DNA from 2 places in the Paraburkholderia youngii genome. Region 1 is predicted to be linked to the other one. Evidence: riboswitches for the same ligand, from Rfam matches in the RefSeq annotation. Region 1 holds a riboswitch; the other holds the start of a gene.
What was found. A riboswitch is a leader RNA that binds a small molecule or an ion and turns the genes downstream of it on or off. The one in region 1 is predicted to bind cobalamin.
Positions count from the first base shown of each region.

Region 2: another riboswitch for cobalamin. It lies ahead of G5S42_RS13965 (CbtB domain-containing protein); the one in region 1 lies ahead of G5S42_RS25705 (TonB-dependent receptor domain-containing protein).

Region 1 covers NZ_JAALDK010000001.1:5,640,079-5,645,313, forward strand. The annotation lists gene G5S42_RS25705 (TonB-dependent receptor domain-containing protein) at 1-1,922, opposite strand, end outside; cobalamin riboswitch at 2,015-2,278, opposite strand; gene G5S42_RS25710 (ATPase) at 2,499-2,858, shown strand; gene G5S42_RS25715 (cell division protein ZapA) at 2,855-3,169, shown strand; RNA gene ssrS (6S RNA) at 3,248-3,429, shown strand; gene G5S42_RS25725 (EVE domain-containing protein) at 3,570-4,028, shown strand; gene G5S42_RS25730 (SIMPL domain-containing protein) at 4,285-5,010, shown strand; gene lgt (prolipoprotein diacylglyceryl transferase) at 5,113-5,235, opposite strand, start outside.
Region 2 covers NZ_JAALDK010000001.1:3,022,950-3,028,184, reverse strand. The annotation lists tRNA gene G5S42_RS13985 (tRNA-Ala) at 276-351, opposite strand; tRNA gene G5S42_RS13980 (tRNA-Ile) at 399-477, opposite strand; rRNA gene G5S42_RS13975 (16S ribosomal RNA) at 552-2,081, opposite strand; gene G5S42_RS13970 (CbtA family protein) at 2,681-3,421, opposite strand; gene G5S42_RS13965 (CbtB domain-containing protein) at 3,433-3,654, opposite strand; cobalamin riboswitch at 3,706-3,840, opposite strand; gene G5S42_RS13960 (histidine phosphatase family protein) at 3,928-4,548, shown strand; gene G5S42_RS13955 (hypothetical protein) at 4,562-5,002, opposite strand; gene G5S42_RS13950 (ATPase domain-containing protein) at 5,199-5,235, shown strand, end outside.

The sequences.
Region 1 (5,235 bases):
CGCCAGCCGAGCGTGACATACGCACCGCGTCGCGGCGAGTTATACGAGTAGGCCGTCTCATAGTCCTTGTTGAACAGATTGTCGATTTGCGCGCTGACGTACCACGCCTTCGTGATGTTGTAGCGCGCCGATAGATTCACGATGCCATAACCGCCGAGCTTGCCGGTGCTGTCTGGACGCGGACCGCTGACGATCCACTCGCCCCCAACCCGCCATCCACCGATGCTGCGATTCGCCGCGAACGACCCGAAGCGTCGCGCGCGTCGCACGAGGTCGGTACCGCTGTCGAGATCGACCGGGTTCTGCAGCGTCAATGTCGCGCGTACGTCGGTCTTGCCGACATGACCGCTCCACGATCCTTCGAGTCCCTGCACCTTCGCATGGCCGACGTTCTCCGCGAGATAGATGCCGGGGATCGTCTGCACGTAGTCGATCAGATTCGTATAGCGCGTCTGGAATGCGTTCAGACGCATCACGCCGAGCGCGTCGGTCGCGTACTGCAAACCGGCTTCGACCGAGTGACTGCGCTCCGGCTGGATCGACGGGTTGCCGCTGATCGGATAGTACAGATCGTCGAAGCTCGGCGCGCGGAACGCATCGGAATAGCTTGCGGTTACCTTCCAGCGCGACGTGATGTCGAAACCGTAGCCGAGATAGTAACTGTTCGCTCCGCCGAAATCGGAGTACTGGTCGCGGCGTACGTTGGCCTGAATCTGGTTGCGGCCGAAGCGTGCGCTGTAGCCGGCGAAGACCGAATCGACGTGACGGTCGGGCGCGGCGAACGTGTCGGAGTCGAGAGTCTGGTCGAGATGTTCGTAGCCGAATTGCAGCTTCTGGTTCGCGGCGAGCGCGAAATCGTTCTGCCACGTGTACTGGCGATTGTCGGTATCGAAACGGTCGTTGTAGATGCCATTGGTGTTCGATACGCTGCGGTCGTCGCCCTCGGCGAGCGTGAAGTGGGTGGTCCACCAGTCGGTCAGCTTGCCGTTCGCAAACACCGACACCTGACGCACCTTGCTATAGAGGTTGTTCAGATCGGTTGGCACGCCGTACGCATTGTCGTAGCTGTTGTTGTTGTTCGACTGGAAGTAGCTGACACCCGCATCCCACTTGTCGGTGAACTTGTGGCGCAGCGACGCGCTGATGCTCTCGTTCAGATTGCCGTTCGCGTTCGGATTCGCGCCCGGCGCCTCGAGCGGATCGAGCGACGAAAAGCCGTCGTTCTTCGTGCGCGCGAGCGAGATGTTGAAGGTCGTGCGACCGTCCTGATCGAGCGCGCCGTTCACGCCGGCCGTTTGCGTCTGCGTGTGATAGCTGCCGTAGCCGAGCGAAAAATTGAAGCGCGGCGGATGATCGCCGCCGTCTTTCGTGAACACCTGCACGACACCGCCGATCGCGCCCGAGCCGTACAGCGCCGACACGTTGCCGTTCACGACTTCGACGTGATCGACCTGGTCGAGCGGAATCTGTGCGAGCTGAGAGGAGCCGAGACTCACCGAATCGACGCGCACGCCGTCGATCAGCAGCAGCGATTGTGTCGACGACGCGCCGCGCAGAAAGAGGCTCGTGGTCGAACCGGGGCCACCCGTGCGCGAGATTTGCGCGCCGGGTGCGAGTCGCAGCAGGCCGGGCAGATCGGTCGCGGTCGTGTCGGCGATGTCCTGCTGATCGAACTGCGTGGTCTGCGGGATCGCGTCGCGCAACGCTTGCGCTCCGCGTTGTGCGGTCACGACGATCGGCGAGAGCACGTTGCCCGATGCATCGGCGGAAGCGGGATTGGCCGCATCCGCAACGTTTGGGGCGTTCGCGGTGCTTGCATCCGCAGCGGACGATGAAGGCACAGGCTCGGCGCTTTGCGCATGCGCGACGAGCGGCAGGCTCGCGAACGCGAGCAGCGTCGCGCGGGCGATGGGGGACAACATGGGATGACATTCCTGTGGATAGCATGCACGGCCTGCTTCCCCGCAGGCCGACGCGTCACGAGGCGTCCCCCCATGTTTAACGTTTTCGCGGGGGACGTCCCTCTTTTCTGGCCGGTATCCGGGCTACGACACATCGATCCCGCCTTCCCACGCGTGACGCGCAGTGGCACACTCGCAGATTGAACTTCCAACCGTGCGACAAGGACCGACCTGCATGAGCACATCACATGCGGTCGTTTACCGTTGCGGGGGCAGCGCAGGTTCGCGCATCCGGTTTGGCACCGCGCGCGCCCTGCTTCCCGTTTAACTGCGCGCGCCGAAAAGCGCGCGCGGGCACCAGAGTGCGGGAAGTGTAGGAGCGGCTTCGCGGGGCGTCAAGAAAGGCCAACCGGAGCGCGATCCGTTCTGTCGAATGCAGGTTATTGTCCGATGGATTGCCGGTCTTTGATCTTATGGTCGACGACACGACTCGCAACGAACCTGCATGAAGCGATGCTGTTACGTCTCGAAACGAGACAATTGTCGGAACCTGTAATATTCCGCGCTAAAATGCGATGTCTTTAGAGGACGCAGCACATGCTCACCGAACTCGAATCACTCTCCCAGAACATCGGCAAGCTGATTGCGATCAGCAAGCGCCACAACGAAGCGCGGATCGCGCTCGAAGAGCAACTCGCGCAAACGCGTGCCGAAGTACAAGCCACGCACACCGAACTCGCGCAATTGCGTGCCGAGCGCGATGCACTGCAAGCGGAACGCGACGCGCTGTCCGCCAAGATCGACGACGCTCAGGTGCGCCTGAATGCGATTCTCGAAAAATTGCCGCGCGCACGCGCAAGCAGCGAACCGGATAACCAGCTCGATCTGCTCGAGTCCGCCCAGCCCGAACACGAGGAAGCGGAAGGCGACGTGAGCCGACACGGAGAAAGCGCATGACCACCAAGCAGATCGAAGTATCGATTCTCGAAGTACCCTACCGTCTCGCCTGTTCGCCCGAAACGGAAGGCGCGCTGCTCGAGGCGGTCGCGCGCGTCGACGCGGAGATGAAGAAAATCCGCAGCGGCAGCAACGTGCGCGGCACCGATCGCATCGCGGTGATGGCGGCGCTGTCGCTGGCATCGGAACTGCTTAAGCTGCAAAGCAGCGTGCGACACGGAGAAGCATTTCCTGCTGAAGAAATCCGGCGTACAATGCAGCAAATGAACGAACAGCTAGGTACTGTGATTGAGCAGTACAGCATGCAGTAAGCAGTAGTTGACTCAATAGCGGGCCGGTTTCGAACCGGTCACATGTTCAACGGTATGTGTTGTAGCTTCATCGGTTTAGCTTCCCTGCCTGGTTCGCCAAGGTCATATATTCCTTGAACCAATGCCATGTGCACGGTTGCGGAAATTTGTAGCACGGGTGTGCGCGTCACTCTGTCTGATGTACCCGAAGTGTTGCTAACTGCGACCAATTCTGAACCCTCGGTTCAGGATGCCGGCCTAGCGGCTAAGGCGGGGACCTTATCTGGAACGGCATCGGACTTCGGTTCGATGCCGTTTTTCTTTGGTCGTCGTTTTTTCTTTTTGTGTGCCTGTTTCAGGTGCTTTTCCGCGCGCGCCTGTTGTTGGCGCCTCGTTCAATCTCACACGCTCACTCCGATTCATGCGCTACTGGCTGATGAAGTCCGAACCGGACGAAGCAAGCATCGACGACCTCGCCAACGCACCGCATCGCACCTTGCCGTGGACCGGCGTGCGCAATTATCAGGCGCGCAACTTCATGCGCGACGTGATGCAGGTCGGCGACGGCGTGCTCTTCTATCATTCGAGCTGTCCGGAACCCGGCATCGCGGGCATCGCGGAAGTCTCGTCGACCGCGTATCCGGACCCGACGCAGTTCGATAAAAAGAGTCCGTACTACGACGCGAAATCGTCGCGGGAAACGCCGCGCTGGATGCTCGTCGACGTCGTGTTCAAGAAGAAAATCCCACTGATTCCGCTGGCCGCGCTGCGCGAGCATGCCGAATTGCAGGACATGCGCGTGCTCGCCAAAGGCAACCGTCTGTCGATCACTCCGGTGACCGACGCCGAATGGCGCTTCATCACTAAACAGCTGGTTTAAGGGCAAATGCGCGACGCGGCACGTGTCCTGATCGCGTCCGGGCCATCATTTCCGATGCGGCGGCGAAGTACTAATTGGGGAACCAAGCGCCAGTAAGACGCGCCTAATCGCTCGACGAAAGCGCGAGTTCGAACCAACCGTTCGACGGCATCCCGATCCATTCGCCAGCGCATCCGTCAAACCGCGCGCCACCATCGCGTCATCACGCGGCGCACGCGTCGAACGTGCACAACCTGTTCAAACAAGGATTCCAGCCATGACGACAAAAACCGCACGGGCCCTCGCACTCGCGCTCGCCTTTGGCGCGCCTGTGGCGCTCGCGCTGAACCCGGCGCCCGCTCGCGCGCAGACCATGATGCCGCAGCCCTCGGGCGTGCTGTCGCTGAATGCGCAGGCGAGCGCGGAAGTCCCGCAGGACGAAGTCGAAATCACGCTGTTTTACGAGCAGGAAGCGAGCGAGCCGTCGGCGTTGACGTCGACGCTGAACCAACGCGCCGACGCGGCATTGCAGAAGGCGCGCGGCGTGGCCGGCGTAACCGCGCGCTCGGGTGCGTTCTCGATCTTCCCGTCAACGGACCGCGACGGACGCATCTCGGCGTGGCGCGGCCGCACGGAAGTCGTGCTCGAATCGCGCGACTTCGCCGCGGCATCGAAGCTCGCCGGACAGATGGCATCGATCATGCAGGTAGGTAACGTGCGTTTCTCGCTGTCGCCGGAAGCGCAGCGCGCCGCCGAACAGCGGCTCAGCGGCGAGGCGATCAAATCGTTTCGCGAGCAGGCCGCGGCATCGTCGCAGGCGTTCGGCTTTAGCGGCTATTCGATCCGCGAGGTCAACGTGAATCACAGCGGCGTGATGCCGCGTCCGATGATGATGATGAGCGCACGCGCGATGGGCGCCGACGCGAAGAGCGCGCCGATGCCGCTCGAAGGCGGCACCTCGACGGTGACGGTCAACGTGTCGGGGTCGGTGCAGATGAAGTGACGCGCACGCGCGAACGCCGGCGCTTCAAAGAGAAACGCCACGGCATCCATCGATGCCGTGGCGTTTTTTCATGCAGCGTTCGCTACGCTGGCCGGGCGCGGCTCAGTTCGCGCCAACCGCCTGCGCCGGCTCGCGGCGCCCACGGCGATACGCCCACACCATCAGGCCGATGCCCGCGAGGATCATTGGCAACGACAGCCATTGACCCATCGACAGCCCCATCGC
Region 2 (5,235 bases), 2.6 Mb from region 1:
CGTTTTTCACACACGCTACAGGTTGAGTATTCGTGTTGCGCCGTATTCCAAAGCGATCTCTCGATCACCTTTAAAATACATCGATACAATCACAACCCTGATTCACCTACTCACGCACCCATCTCCAGGTACGCTTTCGTGAATCTCTTTACTACTTCTTCCTGATTGTTAAAGAACGACAGCCGATATAAAGCCTGTGCCTCATACCGCGCTGACTGGCTCAATCGCCAATGCGCAACGCTCTGCCTTCATGCAGAACCCTGCGCATTGAGGATTGGTGGAGGATGACGGGATCGAACCGACGACCCCCTGCTTGCAAAGCAGGTGCTCTCCCAGCTGAGCTAATCCCCCGGTCATACCCTACTCAAGGGTGTCCCAGTCAGCACCACAGACAAAGATGGTGGGTCTGGATGGATTCGAACCATCGACCCCCCCGCCTTATCAAGACGGTGCTCTAACCGACTGAGCTACAGACCCCTGAGTCTGTCTGCGTTGCTTCTCTAAACCACAGCCGATAAGCGTGAGCGCTTGCGCAGCAATGCAAGCTCTGGAAAGGAGGTGATCCAGCCGCACCTTCCGATACGGCTACCTTGTTACGACTTCACCCCAGTCATGAATCCTACCGTGGTGACCGTCCTCCTTGCGGTTAGACTAGCCACTTCTGGTAAAACCCACTCCCATGGTGTGACGGGCGGTGTGTACAAGACCCGGGAACGTATTCACCGCGGCATGCTGATCCGCGATTACTAGCGATTCCAGCTTCACGCACTCGAGTTGCAGAGTGCGATCCGGACTACGATCGGTTTTCTGGGATTGGCTCCACCTCGCGGCTTGGCAACCCTCTGTTCCGACCATTGTATGACGTGTGAAGCCCTACCCATAAGGGCCATGAGGACTTGACGTCATCCCCACCTTCCTCCGGTTTGTCACCGGCAGTCTCCCCGAGTGCTCTTGCGTAGCAACTAGGGACAAGGGTTGCGCTCGTTGCGGGACTTAACCCAACATCTCACGACACGAGCTGACGACAGCCATGCAGCACCTGTGTGATGGCTCCCTTTCGGGCACTCCCGCCTCTCAGCAGGATTCCATCCATGTCAAGGGTAGGTAAGGTTTTTCGCGTTGCATCGAATTAATCCACATCATCCACCGCTTGTGCGGGTCCCCGTCAATTCCTTTGAGTTTTAATCTTGCGACCGTACTCCCCAGGCGGTCAACTTCACGCGTTAGCTACGTTACCAAGCCAATGAAGGCCCGACAACCAGTTGACATCGTTTAGGGCGTGGACTACCAGGGTATCTAATCCTGTTTGCTCCCCACGCTTTCGTGCATGAGCGTCAGTATTGGCCCAGGGGGCTGCCTTCGCCATCGGTGTTCCTCCACATCTCTACGCATTTCACTGCTACACGTGGAATTCCACCCCCCTCTGCCATACTCCAGCGCTGCAGTCACCAATGCAGTTCCCAGGTTAAGCCCGGGGATTTCACATCGGTCTTACAGCACCGCCTGCGCACGCTTTACGCCCAGTAATTCCGATTAACGCTCGCACCCTACGTATTACCGCGGCTGCTGGCACGTAGTTAGCCGGTGCTTATTCTTCCGGTACCGTCATCCCTCACGGATATTAGCCACGAGGTTTTCTTTCCGGACAAAAGTGCTTTACAACCCGAAGGCCTTCTTCACACACGCGGCATTGCTGGATCAGGCTTGCGCCCATTGTCCAAAATTCCCCACTGCTGCCTCCCGTAGGAGTCTGGGCCGTGTCTCAGTCCCAGTGTGGCTGGTCGTCCTCTCAGACCAGCTACAGATCGTCGGCTTGGTAGGCCTTTACCCCACCAACTACCTAATCTGCCATCGGCCGCCCCTTGAGCGCGAGGTCTTGCGATCCCCCGCTTTCCTCCACAGAGCGTATGCGGTATTAATCCGGCTTTCGCCGGGCTATCCCCCACTCCAGGACACGTTCCGATGTATTACTCACCCGTTCGCCACTCGCCACCAGACCGAAGTCCGTGCTGCCGTTCGACTTGCATGTGTAAGGCATGCCGCCAGCGTTCAATCTGAGCCAGGATCAAACTCTTCAGTTCAAACCTGTTACTGTTTTCGGTTCCGCAGTTTCCTGCTTATGAACCGGTCGCTCACTCAACGTACTGACGATGATCAATCCGTCTTTCGACAGATAAACCTTCCTCTAATACTGTGTGAGGCTTCTGATACTTTTGCCTTGCAGCAGATCCATACGGATCCGCCGCCGCATTCCGCATCAAGCGCCCACACTTATCGGCTGTTAGTTTTTAAAGATCGATCCGCCCAACCCGCAGCGCCTGAACCACCACCACCCGGCACTGCTTCGTTTGCGTCGCTGCGTCTGCAGCAGAGAAGCGAGATTATGGAGAGCGGTCCGCGCCGCGTCAATACCCTTCTCACAAATTATTTTAAAAAGTTGAAGAGCTTAAAAATTGAGCAGTGCCGCGTACAACATGAATTAGTTAGGCGTCCAATTGGATTTCCCTAGGCGCCGCGTCGAGTGGAGTTGCGAAAAGCCGTTAAGCAGCTTTTCCACAGAAAATGTTCGCAAGGCTGTGGATAACCGCTCCACAACCGCGCCAAGTACTTGATCCAAAACCATTCTCGCGCGTTGCGCGCGAAGCGTCGCCGCTTGCGCGGCCACGCGTCACCGTCTTATTCAAGCGGACTTCATCGTCACCCGCGCATTCGTACGCATAAAAGCACTGCGCTCGACCATCGCGCCGAACAACAGCCCGATCGTCGTCCACATGACCACCTGCATGCCGATCGCCGCGACGCGGAACTTCCACAGCAGCACGGCCGGGAACGTGGCCGGCACTTCATTGATGACCGGCATCGACAGTTGTACGGCCGCGATGATCGCGACGAATACGAGCCCCGCGACGATCGAGCCGTTCCATGCACCCAGCTTCGCCGCCGCGCGGCGCCGCACCTTCAGCGAAAACACCATCGTTGCGAGCGAAATCGCGATCATCAGAAAGAACAGGCCCGTGCGCGCGCCGATCGTGTCCGGATCACCGACCGACGGCGGATTGGCCGGATACTTGATATTCGGCACGACCACGATGGCGATGAACGCGCCAAGCGCGAGCCACGCAGACAGCGCGCGCACGCTCAACGAACCCGCGCGTCCATACGCATAGGCAAACACCAGCGAGAACAGACCGCCGAATGCCGCGCCATACGTGACCACGCCAGTCAGCAGGCCGAGGCCAGCCTGCGTCTCACGGCTCACGATTTCGGGCTCGGGCGCCTCGCCGCGCGCCGCGGCCGCTTTCTCTTCGAATGAAATCGCCTGATCGACCTGTGGTTCGCCGACGATTCGCGCGAACGCGAACGTGAGCAAGCCCGCGACGATGCCCGCGAGCATCCCGCGCACCAACAATTTACCTACCATGTCGAACTCCGTTAGTGGCAGGGAAAGCCAAGCAGATGGCGGCCGTCGTGCACGAACTCATGCACGTACATGCCGGGCACGAGCGACGTCGCACCCTGTTCCGCACCAACGAAGTAAAGCGCGAGCAACAGCAGCAAGCCGCCGAATACGACCCACGGCAGCAGTTCACGCAAGGGAATGGGAGTGGGCTGGGCCGCCGGTTGCGCGGCGCGATCGAAAACAGCTTCGGTCATGATGGACATCTCCTGGGGTAACGCGCCCCGATAGTCGATTGCAGAGGAATGGTGCGAAGCTCAGGTCTGGCTTTCGGCTCTTGTGGATTGCAAGGCCGATTACAGTGGCGCGACCGCGCCGGGCTCTCACCGGCTTCCGTGCTTCGCATTGTCGGTATTCTACGCGCTAAACTGCGGCTTCCGCGACGGCGAGGGCTGCGCCGCAACGCGCAACGCACGCCGCGAGCCCGTCAAGCCACGCAGGCAAGTGCGAATGAGGCGCCAACGCAAAGAATGGATACGCGACTATTACTGGTGAGCCATGCGGCAACGGCCGCGCAGCGCGCGGGCCGCTTCCCCGCCGACGATCCGCTCGACGCGCGCGGCCGCGCCGAAGCCGAAGCGGCGCGCGCCCGTCTCGCGCTTCCCGCCGACGCCACCGTATTCACCAGCCCCGCCGCCAGCGCCCGCGAAACGGTCGCCGCGCTCGGTCTGAGCGCCACGCCTGCCGACGCATTGGCGGATATCGACTATGGCAAATGGCGCGGCCAGCGCCTCGCGGAGATTGCCGACGAAGCCCCCCGCGAACTCGCCGCCTGGACGCGCGAGCCCGACGCAGCACCGCCCGGGGGTGAATCGTTCGATCGACTCGCGCGGCGGGTCGGAGAGTGGCTCGACGCGCAACAGGCAGACGTACGCTCATGCAACGCGGTCAACGAAGCAGGCTTCGCGGCCTCTGCACACGGTCGAACCATCGTCGCGATCACCCACGCAACGCTTCTGCGAGCGGCAATCGTGCATGCCCTCGGCGCATCGCCAACCGTGTTCTGTCGCATCGAGATCACGCCGCTGTCGGTCGTCGAATTGCACCACTCGCGACGCGGCTGGTCATGGTGGCCGTCTGCCACCGCCTGAACGGAACCGCCGCTTACCTGCCCGACACCACGAGCCGCAATTGGTTCACCCCCTCGGGAGTCAGCGTGATTTCGGTGCGTCGATCCTTCGCGCCGAGATAAAAGTGCTGACGTCCCGGCGAATTCTGATCGTGCGTTGCATCGGGCAGGCACGACGCGATGTCGGCCGCGACCGCTTCCAACGCATCCGCGTTCGAGCCCGCCGCCTGATGCGGCGTCCACGTGCACTGGAAACTACGATGCGCGGCTGAACATTGCGCGTCGTCGCCATAGGGTTGCGCGACGCCTTTGCCGTCGTCGGGCGTCAGCGAGGTGAAGCCGTCGGGCGCCGCGGCGACGATCCGTTTCAGCGCGCCGCAAGGTCTGGGGCTATCGTCGGCGGATGCGCCGACCGGCAGCAGCGCAACGAGCGATGCCGCGGTAAGCGCGATAGCGGAGAGTCGATAGGTTTTCATGTTGTGCGTGAAGCTTCCAGAGTGCTGCTGAAAAAAGCTCGCAGCGAGCCACCCTCAATAGCACGCTTCATGCCCATACGCGCGAACACCCAGCACGCAGGCGGCGCAGGACGGCACACAAATTGCGTGGCGCCATACCGGCCGCAACATCACGCCGCTTCCGATCAAAGCCACTGCCGACGTCATTTCAACCATCATGTCGACTACCACCGCCGCCCCCACCCCCGCCCGCT